One region of the Microbispora sp. CA-102843 genome, then DNA from elsewhere that is predicted to be linked to it. Evidence: riboswitches for the same ligand, from Rfam matches in the RefSeq annotation. Region 1 holds a riboswitch; each other region holds the start of a gene.
The links. A riboswitch is a leader RNA that binds a small molecule or an ion and turns the genes downstream of it on or off. The one in region 1 is predicted to bind cyclic di-AMP.
Positions count from the first base shown of each region.

Region 2: linked by a shared signal. The riboswitch ahead of ACQEVJ_RS31230 (C40 family peptidase) and the one ahead of ACQEVJ_RS22250 (CHAP domain-containing protein) in region 1 are both predicted to bind cyclic di-AMP.
Region 3: linked by a shared signal. The riboswitch ahead of ACQEVJ_RS09910 (coiled-coil domain-containing protein) and the one ahead of ACQEVJ_RS22250 (CHAP domain-containing protein) in region 1 are both predicted to bind cyclic di-AMP.

Region 1 covers NZ_JBNJNF010000001.1:4,796,259-4,801,050, forward strand. The annotation lists gene ACQEVJ_RS22235 (hypothetical protein) at 1-527, opposite strand, end outside; gene ACQEVJ_RS22240 (response regulator transcription factor) at 684-1,337, shown strand; gene ACQEVJ_RS22245 (sensor histidine kinase) at 1,334-2,503, shown strand; cyclic di-AMP (ydaO/yuaA leader) riboswitch at 2,711-2,844, shown strand; gene ACQEVJ_RS22250 (CHAP domain-containing protein) at 2,858-3,538, shown strand; gene ACQEVJ_RS22255 (ArsR/SmtB family transcription factor) at 3,697-4,044, shown strand; gene ACQEVJ_RS22260 (cytochrome P450) at 4,130-4,792, opposite strand, start outside.
Region 2 covers NZ_JBNJNF010000001.1:6,740,682-6,745,473, forward strand. The annotation lists gene ACQEVJ_RS31220 (glycosyltransferase family 4 protein) at 1-843, opposite strand, end outside; gene ACQEVJ_RS31225 (hypothetical protein) at 940-1,839, opposite strand; gene ACQEVJ_RS31230 (C40 family peptidase) at 1,943-2,503, opposite strand; cyclic di-AMP (ydaO/yuaA leader) riboswitch at 2,578-2,732, opposite strand; gene ACQEVJ_RS31235 (C40 family peptidase) at 3,050-4,012, opposite strand; gene ACQEVJ_RS31240 (NYN domain-containing protein) at 4,149-4,792, opposite strand, start outside.
Region 3 covers NZ_JBNJNF010000001.1:2,118,539-2,123,330, forward strand. The annotation lists gene ACQEVJ_RS09900 (DinB family protein) at 1-11, opposite strand, end outside; gene ACQEVJ_RS09905 (dihydrofolate reductase family protein) at 53-604, opposite strand; gene ACQEVJ_RS09910 (coiled-coil domain-containing protein) at 695-1,606, opposite strand; cyclic di-AMP (ydaO/yuaA leader) riboswitch at 1,641-1,779, opposite strand; gene galT (galactose-1-phosphate uridylyltransferase) at 1,850-2,908, opposite strand; gene ACQEVJ_RS09920 (DeoR/GlpR family DNA-binding transcription regulator) at 2,963-3,766, opposite strand; gene ACQEVJ_RS09925 (TIGR03086 family metal-binding protein) at 4,013-4,579, opposite strand; gene ACQEVJ_RS09930 (ATP-binding SpoIIE family protein phosphatase) at 4,666-4,792, opposite strand, start outside.

The DNA.
Region 1 (4,792 bases):
GCCTCTTCCATCGCCTTCTCCTGGCCCGGCTTGAGCTTGACCTGGATCCCCTGTCCGGGGGCCGGATCGGAGATGTCGATGCCGTGCTCGCGCATGCACTGGGCGAACTTGACCATCCGGTCGCGCGCCTCGGGGTCGTCGCCGCCGAGCTTGTCGCCGACCGCGTCCTTCATGAAGTGCTGGCAGGCCTGCATGGCCTTCTGCATCGAGGCCTCGTCGCCCTTCTTGCCCATGATGCGGACGCGGCCGTCGGGGCCGGGGTCGGGCACGTCCACGCCGTGCTCGCGCATGCACTGCGCGAACTTGAGCTGGGCCTCCTGGCGGTCCACCGTGGCCGAGGCCGACGGCCTGGCCGTGGCGCCGGTCCCGGCGCCTGACACGGTGCCCGACGTGGCGCCGCCCGCGCTGGCGATCCCGTCGTCCGCGGGGGCCGCGCCGCAGCCGGCCAGTGCCAGTGCGAGCCCCAATGTGAGCCCCAATGTGAGCCCGAGTGCCGGACCCAGGGCACGCAAAGGTCGTAAGCGCATGAGTCGTTCCTCCTCTGTCGCTCCTTCTCATCCAGGGCGTTCGCCCGGGACGGGGCCCAACTCCAGCGGAGGCGGTGCTAAACGCGGATAAGCGATCTCCGCTTATCCGCGGCTAACACCCCCTGCGCCACTCTCGGAGGCGAGCGGGAGGTTGGGATGCGGGTGCTCGTGGTCGAGGACGAGGAACAGCTGGCCGAGGCCGTCGCCCGGGGGCTGCGGCTGCACGCCATCGCGGTGGACGTGGCCTACGACGGTCAGGAGGCGCTCGAGCTGGCCGCCTACGTCGACTACGACGTGGTCGTGCTCGACCGCGACCTGCCCGAGGTGCACGGCGACGAGGTGTGCCGGGAACTGGTCACGGCCAGTGGGGCGAGCCGCATCCTCATGCTGACGGCGGCCGGGCGGGTGCGCGACCGGGTCGGGGGCCTGTCCCTGGGCGCCGACGACTACCTGGTCAAGCCGTTCGCGTTCGCCGAGCTGGTGGCCCGGATCCGGGCGCTGGCCCGGCGCTCGCCCCGGGCGATGCCTGCGGTGATCGAGCGGGCCGGGATCCGGCTCGACCCGGCCCGCCGTACGGTGGTGCGGGACGGGCGGCAGGTGGCGCTGGGCCGCAAGGAGTTCGACGTGCTGCACGAACTCATGCGCGCCAGCGGAGGGCTGGTGACCTCGGCCCGGCTGCGGGCGAACGTGTGGGACGAGCACGCCGACGCCGGCACGGGCGTGCTGCGCGTCACGATCACCTCGCTGCGCCGCAAACTTGGCGAGCCCCCGGTGATCGAGAACGTGCCGGGCCGGGGGTATCGGCTGTGATCCGCGTCCTGTCCTTGTGGGGCAGGCTCGGCCTGCGGATGCGGCTCACCCTGCTGTACGGCGGGCTGTTCTTCCTGGCGGGGTCGGTGCTGCTGTGGTTCACCCACCTGCTGACCGCGCGGGCGCTCAACCAGCGGTTCGTGGTGGCGGTGGCGTCGAAGGTGACCGGCACCCCCGATGCCGTGTTGGGGGGCAGGCTGCCCGACAGCGACATCCTCGCGCAGCGGGTGCGCACCGACGTCGAGCAGGGCGCGGCCGACGTGCTGACCGACGTGCTCCGCTCGTCGGTGATGGTCATGATCCTCGTCGGGGCCGTCGCCGTGGTGCTGGGCTACCTGGTGGCCGACCGCGCGCTGCGCCCGCTGGACCGGGTGACCGAGACCGCGCAGCGGCTGTCGGAGAGCACGCTGCACGAGCGGATCGCCCTGCGCGGGCCGCAGGACGAGGTCAAGCGCCTCGCCGACACCTTCGACGCGATGCTCGACCGGCTGCACCGGGTGTTCGACGCCCAGCGCCGGTTCATCGCCAACGCCTCTCACGAGCTGCGCACCCCGCTGGCGGTCAACCGTACGGTCCTGGAGGTGTCGCTGGAGGAGCCCGCGGCGTCGGAGGACCTCAAGGCGCTGGCCCGCGCGCTGCTCGGCACCAACGCGAGGTATGAGCGGCTGATCGAGGGACTGCTCATGCTGGCGCAGTCGGAGCAGGAGCTGAGCGCCCGCAAGCCGGTCGACCTGCGGCAGATCGTCCGTATGGCGATGGAGCAGATCGACCTGCAGCCGCGCCGCAGGAAGGTGGTCGTCCACGAGGACCTGTCCCCGGCGGTCGTGCACGGCGACCCGCTGTTCCTCGAACGCTGCCTGGTCAACCTGCTGGAGAACGCGATCAAGTACAACGTGCGTGACGGAGAGGTCTGGGTCCGGCTGCGGGAGGACGAGGCCGGGGTGAGCGTGACGGTGGAGAACACCGGGCCCCTGGTCCCGCCGTACGAGGTGGACGACCTGTTCGAGCCGTTCCGCCGGCTCGGCGGCGACCGCGTCCGCTCCGCCCGGGGGGCGGGGCTGGGCCTGTCCATCGTCCGGGCCATCGCCGTGGCGCACGGCGGCGGGGTGGAGGCGCTCCCCCGGCCGGAAGGCGGCCTGGCGGTGACCGTGCGCCTGCCCGGGTGAGCCCGGGTTTGCGCTGACGGCGAACCCGAGCGGCCCCGGTTACCCGCCCTCGCCGGGTTTGCCGCCTACCGACCAGTAAAATCTCAGTTGTTCTAACTTGACCGGTTTGACCTGGTCTATTACGTTTTAGGCAGCTCAGGGCGTACTTGCTCATCTCAATGGTCAAGAAGCCCACCTCAGACCGACGCGGCCGGCCCATTCCGGCCTGCCGCCCGGCCGCCGAGTCCGCGTCCGCGCGGAGCCGGGGACCCACCTCTCCTGGGGTGAATCGGCATGCGTGCCGTAGGGCGACTTCCAGCCCGAACCCGTCAGCTAACCCGGTAGGCGGCATGGAAGTAAGGGAGTTCGCCCCACATGCACGTCCTCAACACCTGTCTTCGCGCTGCCCTCGCGGGCGGGGCTCTCGCCTCGGCCGTGCTGATCTCAGCGCCGGCAGCGCACGCGGACAACCCGGCCACCGGCAAGGGCCCGGCGGCCGCGAAGTCCATGTCCGAGATCGCCTCCACGCTGCCCAAGGTCAGCGCGGACGACGTGCTGAACCTGGCCAGGAGCCAGATCGGGATCAGCGAGAACGCCTACGGCGGCGGGACCAAGTTCCAGCAGTGGTACATGACCACGCCCCGCGCCCGCGAGACCCTCGCCCGCGACGGCGGCACGCTCAAGGGCTACCTCAACGCGGCCTGGTGCGACATGTTCGTCTCCTGGGTGGGCCAGCAGCTCGGCATCGGCCCGGTCATGGGCTCCGACGCCTACACCGTGGAGCACGCTCACTGGTTCGCCGACCACAGCCGCTGGGGCCGTACGCCCAAGCCGGGCGCGGTGGTGTTCTTCAACTGGAACGGCAGCAAGAACATCGACGACGTCCAGCACGTCGGTTTCGTCGTCAAGGACAACGGCGACGGCACGATCCGGACCATCGAGGGCAACACCGGCGACGGCGGCGCCGTCGAGGCCCGCACCCGCCCCACCTGGCAGGTCGTCGGATACGGCTACCCGATGTACACCGCGGACGCCTCCGCCTCCGCCTCTTCCTGACGGACGACGGTCCCGAAGCGCGCCGGTGATCCCGGCGCGCTTCGCCGTCCCCGCCATCCCCGCCGTGGCCGGCCGTACGCTCAGCCTGCCCGAGCAGGCGAGAGCCGCCCGGCCGCCGCAAATTGACCTATATAAGCGTGAGCTGCGAGCCTTGCGGCATGCACGCGTTCGACGTCCTCGGCGATCCGGTGCGCCGCCGCATCCTGGAGCTGCTCGCCGAGGGCGAGCGCTCCGCCGGGGAGATCGGCGCGATCGTGCAGGAGGAGTTCGGGATCTCCCAGCCGGGGGTGTCCCAGCACCTGCGCGTGCTGCGGGACAGCGGCTTCGCGACGGTCCGGGCCGAGGGCACCCGGCGCCTGTACGCCGTCGACCCCGCGCCGCTGCGCGAGGTCGACACCTGGCTCGACCACTTCCGCCGCTTCTGGAACCAGCGCCTGGACGCCCTGGGCACCGAACTCGCCCGCGGCAAGAGGGAGCGCCGACTGGGTGACGGCGCTCGCCCGTGAATCGTGGCGCACGTGACGTGCCGCGTCATGCGGACGAGGGTCCGTCACCGCGGTATCCCGGCACTGCCGCGTCACCGGCTCTCGGTCACACGTCCCAGGTGACGGGGAGGCTCTTGACCCCGTAGATGTCGGCGGTCTCCGGGCGCAGCACGACCTCCTCGGCCGGCACGGCCAGCCGTAGCGTGGGGAAGCGGTTGAGCAGTGCGGGGAGCGCGACGCGCATCTCGACGCGGGCCAGCTGCTGGCCCAGGCACTGGTGGATGCCGTGGCCGAAGGCCAGGTGCCCGCCGTCCTGCCTGCGCAGGTCGAGCACGTGGGGGTCGGTGAAGCGCTCCGGGTCGCGGTTGGCGGTGTTGTAGGACAGGATCAGCGTTGTGCCGGCCTTGATGGTGTGGCCGCCCAGCTCGACGTCCTCCAGCGCCGTTCTCATGAACGTCTTGGCGACGCTCAGATACCGCAGCAGCTCCTCCACGGCCCCGTCGGTGAGCGCGGGATCGGCGCGTAGCGCGGCCAGTTGCGCGGGATTTCGCAGCAGCGCGAAGGTGCCCAGGGCCAGCATGTTGGCGGTGGTGTCGAACCCGGCCGACAGCAGGATCAGGGCCATGCCCCGCAGCTCCTCGTCGGTCAGGTCGCTGTCGGTGAGATCGCCGAGCACGTCGTCGGTGGGGTTGGCACGCTTGGCGGCCACCAGCTCCGCGAGGTAGTTCTGGACCGCGGTGTAGGCCGCGATCAGGTCTTCGTCGCTGGT
Region 2 (4,792 bases), 1.9 Mb from region 1:
GACGTCGAGCCCCCCGAACCTGCTGCGGCAGGGCATGGCGAACACGTCGCCCGCGTCGTAGTAGGCCGGGAGGGACGCCCAGGGGACCGACCCGGTGACGACCACCGAACCGCGCAGGCCTGCCCGGGCGGCTGCCCGCTCCAGCGACCGCCGCAAGGGGCCGCCGCCGACCAGGAGCAGGGCCGCGCCGGGAACCCGCCGCAGGACGAGCGGCCAGGCCCGCAGCAGCACGTCCTGGCCCTTGCGCGGCACCAGCCGGGAGACGCACACGACCACCGGCCGGTCGCCCAGGCCGAGCGACGCGCGGACCCGGTCGCCGCCCGCCCCCGGGTGGAAGGCGGCGGTGTCCACGCCGGGCGCGAGCCGTACGAGCCTGGGGGCGGCGACGACCCGGGCGATCCGGCGGCGGGTGTAGTCGCCGAGATAGGTCACGGCGTCGGCCCCCGCGCCGATGCGGCGCAGCAGGGCGCGCGCGCCGGGCAGGCGGGCCCACGACGCCTCGTGCCCGTGGGTGAGCATGACGATCCGGCCCGCGCCCGCGGCGCGCAGGACGGGAGCGAGCAGCCCCAGCGGCGCCGCCGCGCCGAAGACGACGGTGGCGCCGTCCTCGACCAGCGCCGCCGCCCTCCTCGCCACCGAGCGCGTTGGCAGCATCAGCGAGGAGGGATGACGGACCACCTCGTACGGCTGGCGGGCGTCGAACTCCTCGCATCCCTTCCAGCGCGGGGCGTACACGACCACAGAGCCGGGTGGCCTGCGCGAGGCGAGGCCGTGCACGAACGCCTGGATGCCGCCCGGTCTGGGCGGGAAGTCGTTCGTGACGATCAGCGTCCGCTTCGTCATCCTCACCCCCGCTGCCGGCGTGGTCGCGCGGTCCGCCCGCGCGCCGCCCGGGAACGCATTGTTGCAGCCGCGGTCGCCACCGTCGCCCAGTCGTGATCAGGACCGGGCGAGCCGTTCACGCGCGTACGACCGCCATTCGCGGGTCAGGCCGTCGGCGGTCAGTCCGAGCACCTCCCGCAGGGCGGCGCCGATGTCCTCGCGCAGCGCGGCGCGGTAGAGGGCGACCAGTCTCCGCTCGCCGAACCGGGCGGCGATGTAGCGGCAGGCCAGCCACGCCTCCTCGTACGCCTGGGCGGGCCTGGCGGCGAAGTCGGCGGGCCCCGGCAGGGTGTTGAGCGCCGTCCTCCCGGCGGCCACGTCGGCGGCCAGTTCGGCGGCCACCGTACGGACCGGCAGTCCGCTGTCCAGGTAGCCCACGTAGTCGGCGAAGCCCTCCATGAGCCACATCGGCACGGCGCGGGGACCGGCGGTCGCGACGTGCGTCAGCTCGTGGGTCACGACGACCAGGCGGCCGGTCGCGGACAGGCGGGCGAACGCGGCCGGCTGCACGATCACCCGGCCGCCGGTCGCGACGGCCGCCAGGCCGTCCACCTTCGCCGGCGCGGCCAGCACGGCGGCCTGCTCCTCGGTGCGCGGCACGAGGACCACCGCGCCGCCGTACCCGCCCCAGACCCTCGTCACCGTACGGCCCGCCCGATCGGCCAGCGCGGCGATCTCGGCGACCAGCGGCCGGGGCGACCCGGCGACGACGGCGCTCGCGCCGCGGGCGACGGAGGCGCCGGTCCACATGCCCGGATGCTCCCGCACGGCGGCGCGGGCATCCAGCCGCAGGGAAAGCAGCGGGTCGGGCGGGGCCGCGGCGGCGGGGCCGGCCAGCAGCGCGGCCAGCGCGACGGACGCGGCCGCGATCCTGCGGGGCCGATTTCCAAGGTGGCGCCGATCGGCCTCGGCGCGCACGGCCGGCACGACCCCGGGCACGCCGCTCGTGGCAGTCACGCCGAGCATGGTAACCAGCACATGCCACGGCCCCGTCCACCTCGGCGAGGTGGACGGGGCCGTAAGGACGGCGCCGGTCGAGGGGGCTGGTGACCGGTGCCCGTCAGACGCCTGGGCGGACGGCACCCACGAAGGTGCTCCTCCTGTAGGCGTCCAGCTTGTCGATCCTGACCCGCGTGCCGCTGTGCGGAGCGTGGATCATCTTGCCGTGCCCGACGTACATGCCGACGTGGCCGCCGCCGCTGGTGAAGATCAGGTCACCGGGCTCGAAGTGGCCCCAGGACACCTTCTTCCTGACCGCGCTGCGGATGGACCACGTCGTGCGCGGCAGCCGTACGCCCGCCTTGCGCCAGGCGTACTGGACCAGGCCCGAGCAGTCGAACGCGCCCGGTCCCGTGGCCCCGTAGCGGTAGGGGTCGCCGATCTGCTTCTCTGCGACCTTCACCGCGCGCCGGGCCTTGGCCGCCTGGAGCACGGCCCTGCTGACCTTCCGCTTGGCGGTGTGCTTCTTCGTCCGCTGCTTCTTCGCCGCAGCCTTGCGTGCGGCGGTGCTCGCGCTCGTCGCGGTGGCCGTCTTCGTCGCTGTGGGCGTCTTGACGACCGTGACCGTCACCGTGTCGGCCGTCGCCGGATGCGCACCGGCGACCCCTACGGATGCCGTCAAAGCGGCACCACCAAGGGCAATTCGGGCAAGACGGGACAGACTAGCGGGGGTGGTAGACAGGATCTCTCCTCGGGTCTTCCGCTCACGCCTACCGGGTTAGCTGACGGGTTCGGGCGGGGAAGTCGCCCTACGGCGCGCGATGCGCCGATTCACCCCGGACCTTCACGTGAAGGTCGATGGTTCCCCGGCTCCGTGCCTCCTGACTGCACGGACTCGGCAGGACACCGGCGCCGGGGGGTTCCGCTAAGGGGAGGGTGATGAAGGGCGCCGATGACGGTGGATGACTGCACGCGACCGGCCGGCCGGACCGGGTTCGCGGCGGCGAGGCGTGCTCGCCGCGGCCCAGAAGCTACCGAGGACCCGCCGCGTTCGGCAAAGCCCTCCCGCCGGATAAAGATCGGATAACGAAGGCCGCGGAGAAGAAACCGCAGCTTACCCGCACCGCGAACGGCTAAATGTGACTCTGGTCACAATCTCTGCACCAGCGGCGAAATCTGGTCACAGGAGTCACAAAAGGTACAAACGATCACAGAGACGGCTGGGCCCTCAGGGACGCACAGCTCCTATCGCGTGATACTCGGCGAGTGTGACAATCTTCACAACATCGCCGGTCTGCGGAGCGTGGACGACCTTGCCGTCTCCGGCGTAGATGCCGACGTGCCCGTATCCGGCGTGCCAGAGCAGGTCGCCCGGCTGGAGCTCGTCCAGCGAGACCCTGCGGCTCGCGCCCCAGGCCCACTGCTCGTAACTGGTCCGGGGCAGCGACACGCCCGCGGCCGCCCACGCGGCCTGCACGAGCCCTGAGCAGTCCCAGGCGTCCGGCCCGGCGCCCCCGTAGCGGTACGGCTTGCCGACCTGCTTGTAGGCGAACTGGAGGGCCGACAGCGCGTTGCCGGACGCCGGTCCGGTGTAGACGACGCCGGCGCTGTTGGGGTTGCCGGGGTTGTACGTCCCGAGCGAGCGCAGCAGCTTCATCTGCTCTCTGACGAGCTTGTCGACCTCGTCCTTCTCGTCGGCGAGCTCGCCCCTGACGTCGGTGGCCTCCTTGTACAGCGTCTTGCTCCGGTCGCGGCGGTCCTTGAGGTCCTTGATGGCGCCCTCGTACGCCTTGAGCCGCCCGGCTCGCTCGGCCGACATGTGGTTGAGCGTGGCGAGACCGCTGAGCATGGCATCGGGGTTGGAGCTGTAGAAGACGCCGCCCCACGACCCCATCTCGCCGACCTGGTAGCTGCTGACGGCCATCGAGACCAGCCCGGAGCGGAGCGCCTCGACCCGGACGTTCTGCTTCTTGTAGTCGTCGTTGATGGCGAGGTACTTCTGCTTCGCGTTCTTCCACTTCTCGTTGGCCGCGTTGTAGCGGTCCACGAGCTTGTCGGCCTGCTGGTTGAGCTTGCTCAGCTTCGCCTTGGCCTGCGCGACTGTGGGCTTCGGATCCGCCTGCGCGCCCGCAATCGGCGTCAGCAGGACCACGGCGGCCAACCCGGCGGCCACCGGCACACGCCCTCGCACTGAGGCCCCCTTTAGATCAACGAAACCTGCGGCGCGACTCTATCTAGGCGATCTTGATGCTTCAACCTATTCGCAGGTATTCGCGGCAGTCATCACCCAGGGTGACGGCGTGGGGCCGGAGCGCGCGTACGGCGCTTCAGCCGCGGCCGAGACGACGCAGCAACAGGAGCGAGGGCACCGGCCGGGCGCCCATGCGGCGCACCGACTCGGCCACCTCCCGGTCGGAGGAGACCACCGCGATGGCCCGCCCCGGCGGCTCCGCACGCACCAGCGTGCGGATCAGGTCGTCGGCGATCTCCCCGGGCGCGCTGAACATCACCCGCACTCCGCGCGGAGCGGACACCTGGACGGGCCCGTTCAGCTCGGCGCCGTCGAACACGCACGTCACCTCCGCCCGCGTCTGCACGGCGAGTCCGCCGAGCCCGGTCAGCAGCCGGGCCCGCTGGTCGGCGAGGGTCAGCGACGGGTAACCGGTCTTGGTCACGTTGTAGCCGTCGACGATCAGATGCAGATGGGGGATGGCCAGGAGCTGGTCGAGGAGCTGGGGGTCGTCGTTGGCCAGCGCCCGCGCGGGCACGGCCGCCACGCCCAGCTCGCCCGGGACGACCGCGTTCACGTAGTCGGCGGGCCTGCTGATCGTCGTGGGCAGGCCGAGCTCCTTGCGCAGCCCGGCGGCGGCGTCCTGGAGCGCGTCCAGCAGCACCCGGACCCGGGCGTCCTCGATGCTGCGGCCCTCGCGGGCGGCCCTGCGGCTGGCCTCCAGCTGGCGCTCGGCGTCCG
Region 3 (4,792 bases), 2.7 Mb from region 1:
GTTTCGGTCATTCTGGCATCTTGCCCCGAGCCGTGGCGCGGAGCCACATCAATCAGAGCTGGGCGGGCCGGTATTCGAGCAGGACGAGGCACGAGTCAAGGACCCTGGTGGCGGCCAGCTCCAGCCCTGTGCGGGGATAGCCGGCGTAGGCGGGCTCCCGGCCGTCGCCGCCCAAGGTGAGGGGAAAGACCATCAGCCGGAGCCGGTCGACCAACCCCAGCTCCATCAGGCTTCTGACCAGGCTGAGGCTGCCGATCGAGCGCAGCGGCACGTCCGACTCCTGCTTGAGCGCCCGAACCTGCTCGGCGAGATCGCCGCGTACGAGCCGGGTGTTCTTCCAGACGAGCGGCTCGCGCAGGGTGTTGGAGAAGACGGCCTTCGGCAGGTCGTTCATCCGGGTGCTCGCCTCGTCGGTGGCCGCGGACGAGATCGCCGCCAGCGCCTCATAGGTGACGCGCCCCATGAGCATCAGCTGAGGCTCGTCGGTCGCCTCACGTATCCACGCGTCGAGGTCGGGACCCGGGTAGTCGAAGAAGGCACCCACGTCCACGCCGGCGGCGAAGCCGTCCAGCGACACGAACAAGTCCGCCGTGAGGTCAGCCACGGCGGTTACCGCGCTTCATCACCAGGGCCCCTTGATACGCAGCACGCATGAACTGATCGTAAGGGCCGTCGCGTCAGGCGGCCTGCCCGATCAGTACATCGAGATGTGCACGTGGTCGTAGTGGTTGGCGGTGATTCCGCCACGGTCGGACATGGTGCGCCAGCCCGGATGGCCGAGGTTGTAGATGCGCTGCTGCCAGATCACGTACATCACGCCCAGCTTCGGCCCGTTCTTGATGGCCCAGGCGGCCACGCTGTCGCCGAGTGCCTTCATCTCGGCGGAGGGCATGGCGCCGCCCGAGCTCATCATGAAGTCGCAGGCGCGCCCGAGGGGGTGCTCGCCGCTGTTCTCGGCGCGGTAGCAGCCGATCGGGAACTGCAGATCGAAGTGCTTTTCGACCTCGGTGCGCATGAGCCGCATCCGCGGCGTGATGTTGTCGGAGCCGCTGGGCAGCTCCGGCGCCCACGACCCACCCACGCGCTTGCCCGGCGCGATCGGGATCAGCGCGTCGAGCTTGTCCTTGATCTCGTCGATGAGATCCTCGGCGTCCTCGCGCTGCCCGGCGACCACGGCGGCCTGCGCCTTGAGCTGTTCGGTCAGCGTCTTGGCGGCGTCCGCGGCCCGCTGCCGTTCGTCGCGGACCTGGTCGAAGCGCGCGAGCCTGGCGGCCTGCTCCTCCTTGAGCTGGTAGTTCAGCGCGGCGGTGTTCATGTCGGGCAGCGCCATCGCGCTCTCGGTCTGGTAGCGCAGCCCGGCCATCTGCCGTACGGCGTTGCTGGCGGCCTCGTAGTCGGCCTCCGCCTTGACCAGCCGGCCGCGTGCCGCCTTCTCCTCGACGCGGGCCTTGGCGAGCGCGACGCGTTTGGCGTTGTAGTCGCCGATCAGCCGGTCGACCTTCTTCCGCAGGTCCGACAGCTCCTTCTTGAGCTGCTTCTCCGTCGGCTTGGGGTCGGCGGCGCCCGGGGCGGCCGCGCCGAACACGAGGACGGCCGAGGTGAGCACGCCGACAGCCAGGGGGAACGCGCGGGGCAGCGCCCACTCCTCTCCATCTGCCGACCGGGTTAGCTGACGGGTTCGGGCTGGAGAAGCCCGGGCAGGCGACTGCCTTGACCCCAGGTGCGTGGTTGGGTCCCCGGCTCCCGGGCGAGGCGCCCGGGATTAGGCGTACCGGCTGTGACAGCCGGTGTGAGGGATACTAATGGTAAAGAAAGCGCGGCTGCCACCCAAGTCGCAACCATTCGGAGATCAAGCCGTTACCGCCTCGCGGAGCATCCGGGCGGCCTCCTCCGGGAGCACGTCGTTGACGAACGCGCCCATTGCCGACTCCGATCCGGCGAGATACTTCAGCTTGTTCGGCGCGCGCCTGATCGTGAAGAGCTGCAGGTGGAGGTAGGCGAGGTCGCGGCGGTAGGTGACCGGGGCCTGGTGCCAGGCCGCGACGTACGGCATGACGACGCCGAACAGTCCGTCCAGGCGGCGCAGCACCTCGATGTAGAGCGGCGCGAACGCGGCCCGCTCCTCGGGCGACAGCGCGGGGATGTCGGGGACCCGACGGTGCGGGTAGACGTGCACCTCGAACGGGTAGCGCGCGGCGGCAGGGACGAAGGCCGTCCAGTGCTCGTTGGCGGCCACCACCCGGGGCCCCCTCCGCTCGGCGGCCAGGACGTCCGCGAACAGGTTGCCGCCCTGATGGCGGGCGGCGGCGTCCAGCATCTGCCGGGAACGCGGCGTGACGTACGGATAGGCGTAGATCTGCCCGTGGGGGTGCGGCAGCGTGATGCCGATCTCGGCGCCGCGGTTCTCGAAGCAGAAGACCTGCTCCACACCGGGCAGCGAGGCCAGCTCGGCCGTGCGGTCGGCCCACGCCTCGACGACCAGCTCGGCCTGCTCGTCGCTCAGCGAGCTGAACGACGCGTCGTGGTCGGAGGTGAAGCAGACGACCTCACATCGCCCGATCCCCGGACGCACCTCGCTCAGCCCGCCCACCTGCTCGTACGCGCCGGTGTTGAAGCTGAACGACGGGAAGCGGTTCTCGAACACCGCCACCTCGTACGGCGAGGGGATCTCCGAGCCGGGATGGGCCGGGCAGAGCGGGCACTCCTCGGCGGACGGCAGGTGGGTGCGCGTCTGGCGGTGCCGGGCGACGGCCACCCACTCGTCCATCAGGGGGTCGTAGCGCAGCTCGGAGGAGAGCGGGCGCGGCGGCAGGTCCCTGGTGTCGGTGGCGCTGTGGTCGGCGTCGTCGCGCCGGTCGAAGTAGATCAGCTCACGGCCGTCGGCGAGATGGGTGATGGTGCGCTTCACAGAGCGGTCTCCAGCTTCACAGTGCGGTATCCGGTGTCAAGGTTCGGCCCGGCGTCACAGTGCGGTCTCCAGCTCGGTTTCCCCGGACGGATCGGTGAGGAGGAGTTCGCCGGCGTGCTCCGACAGCGCGGCGCGCCCCTCCTCCGGCAGGCCGACGTCGCTCACGACCACGCTGGCCTCGCCGAGGGCGGCGATCGTGCTGATGCCGATCGTTCCCCACTTCGTGTGGTCGGCCAGGACCACGAGCTGCTGGGCGGCCGCGATGAGGGCGCGGTCGGTCTCCGCCTCCAGCAGGTTGGGCGTGGTGTAACCCGCCCGGACGCTCATGCCGTGCACGCCGAGCATGAGCGTGTCGACGTTCAGGGAGCGGACGGCCGCCACGGCCACCGGGCCGACCAGCGCGTCGGAGGGCGTGCGCACGCCTCCCACCAGCACCACGGTCTGGTCGGGCCGTCCCGCCCGATGGAAGACGTCGGCCACCTGCACGGAGTTGGTGATGACGGTCAGCTCGGGCACGTCCACCAGATGGTGGGCCAGTGTCCAGGTCGTGGTCCCGGCCGACAGGGCGACGGAGCTGCCCGGCCTCACGAGCATGGCGGCCCGGCGGGCGATGGCCTCCTTCTCGGCCTGCTGCCGCACCGACTTGGCCGCGAAGCCCGGCTCCTCCGTCGAGCCGGTGCCGGTGGCGGTCGCCCCGCCGTGCACCTTGACGATCAGGCCGCGCTCCGCGAGGACCTCCAGGTCGCGGCGGATCGTCATGTCCGAGACCCCGAGGTCGCGTACGAGCTGCGCGACGCGCACCCCGCCGGTTCTGCGTACCCTCTCCAGGATCGCCTGCTGCCGTTGCTGGGCCAGCATCCACCACTCCTGTCAACAGATTCAAACAAATTATGCCCCACATGCGTGGAGACATGTTGAGTTGGGTCCCCGTACTTGTCGCCGGCGGTCCGGGGGGAGGACAGTGAGCGAAAGCCGTACTCGACGGAAGGCGGTCGTGATGGGCAGGCGCGCACGCAAGTCGAAGGCACGCAAGAAGAAGAAGGCCAACCACGGCAGGCGGCCCACAGGACGGTAGGACCTGCGGTAGGCCCTGCGCGGTAGGGCTTAAAGGTTCCTGCCCCAGGCGGCGAGCAGGTGAGTCTGCTGGTCGGCGCCGGCCGGGACGTCCCGCTCGTCCCCGATCACTCCCGCCTCGCGATAGTCCTCCCGCGCCTTCTCGAACCATTCCGAGCAGGAGGCGACGAGCTCGGGGTCGAGCCGTTCCGGCCCGCCGATGGCACGTGCCAGGTCCCAGGTGTGGATGAGCGCGTCCGCGAACAGCTCGGTGATGTACTCCTCACCCAGCACGTCGCCGAAGGACAGGTGGGTCACGCTGGTCAGGGCACCCTCGGCGTACACCGCGTGGACGGCGCCCTGCGCGGACGCCTCGAACGCCTTGAGCGGATCGTCGCCGAGCACGTCGCCCTCGAAGGAGTCCCCCACCTCGGCGACCGTACGGCCGGACAGCAGCTCGGGGGCCCACAGATTCTCGGCCACGACATGGTTGACGAGCCCCCGGACGTCCCAGTCGACACAGGGAGTCGGCAGCTCCCACTGCCCGCGGCGGACGAGATGGAGGCGGTCCCCGAAACCGTCCAGCGCCCTGCGGTACGCGTCACGGATGTCGATCATGTCCCCTCCTCGCCACGAACTCCCCATTCGAACGTAACTCTTCTCAACGATCAGTCATACACGCTCGCCGGGGAGGGGACGCCGGGTCAAGGGAGGTGCTGCTCGACCCAGACGATCTTTCCGTACGCGGTGGGCCGGGTGCCCCAGCGGTAGGCGAACCGCTTGATCAGCTGGAGACCGCGGCCGGTGTCCTCGTCGGGGGCGGCCGTGCGC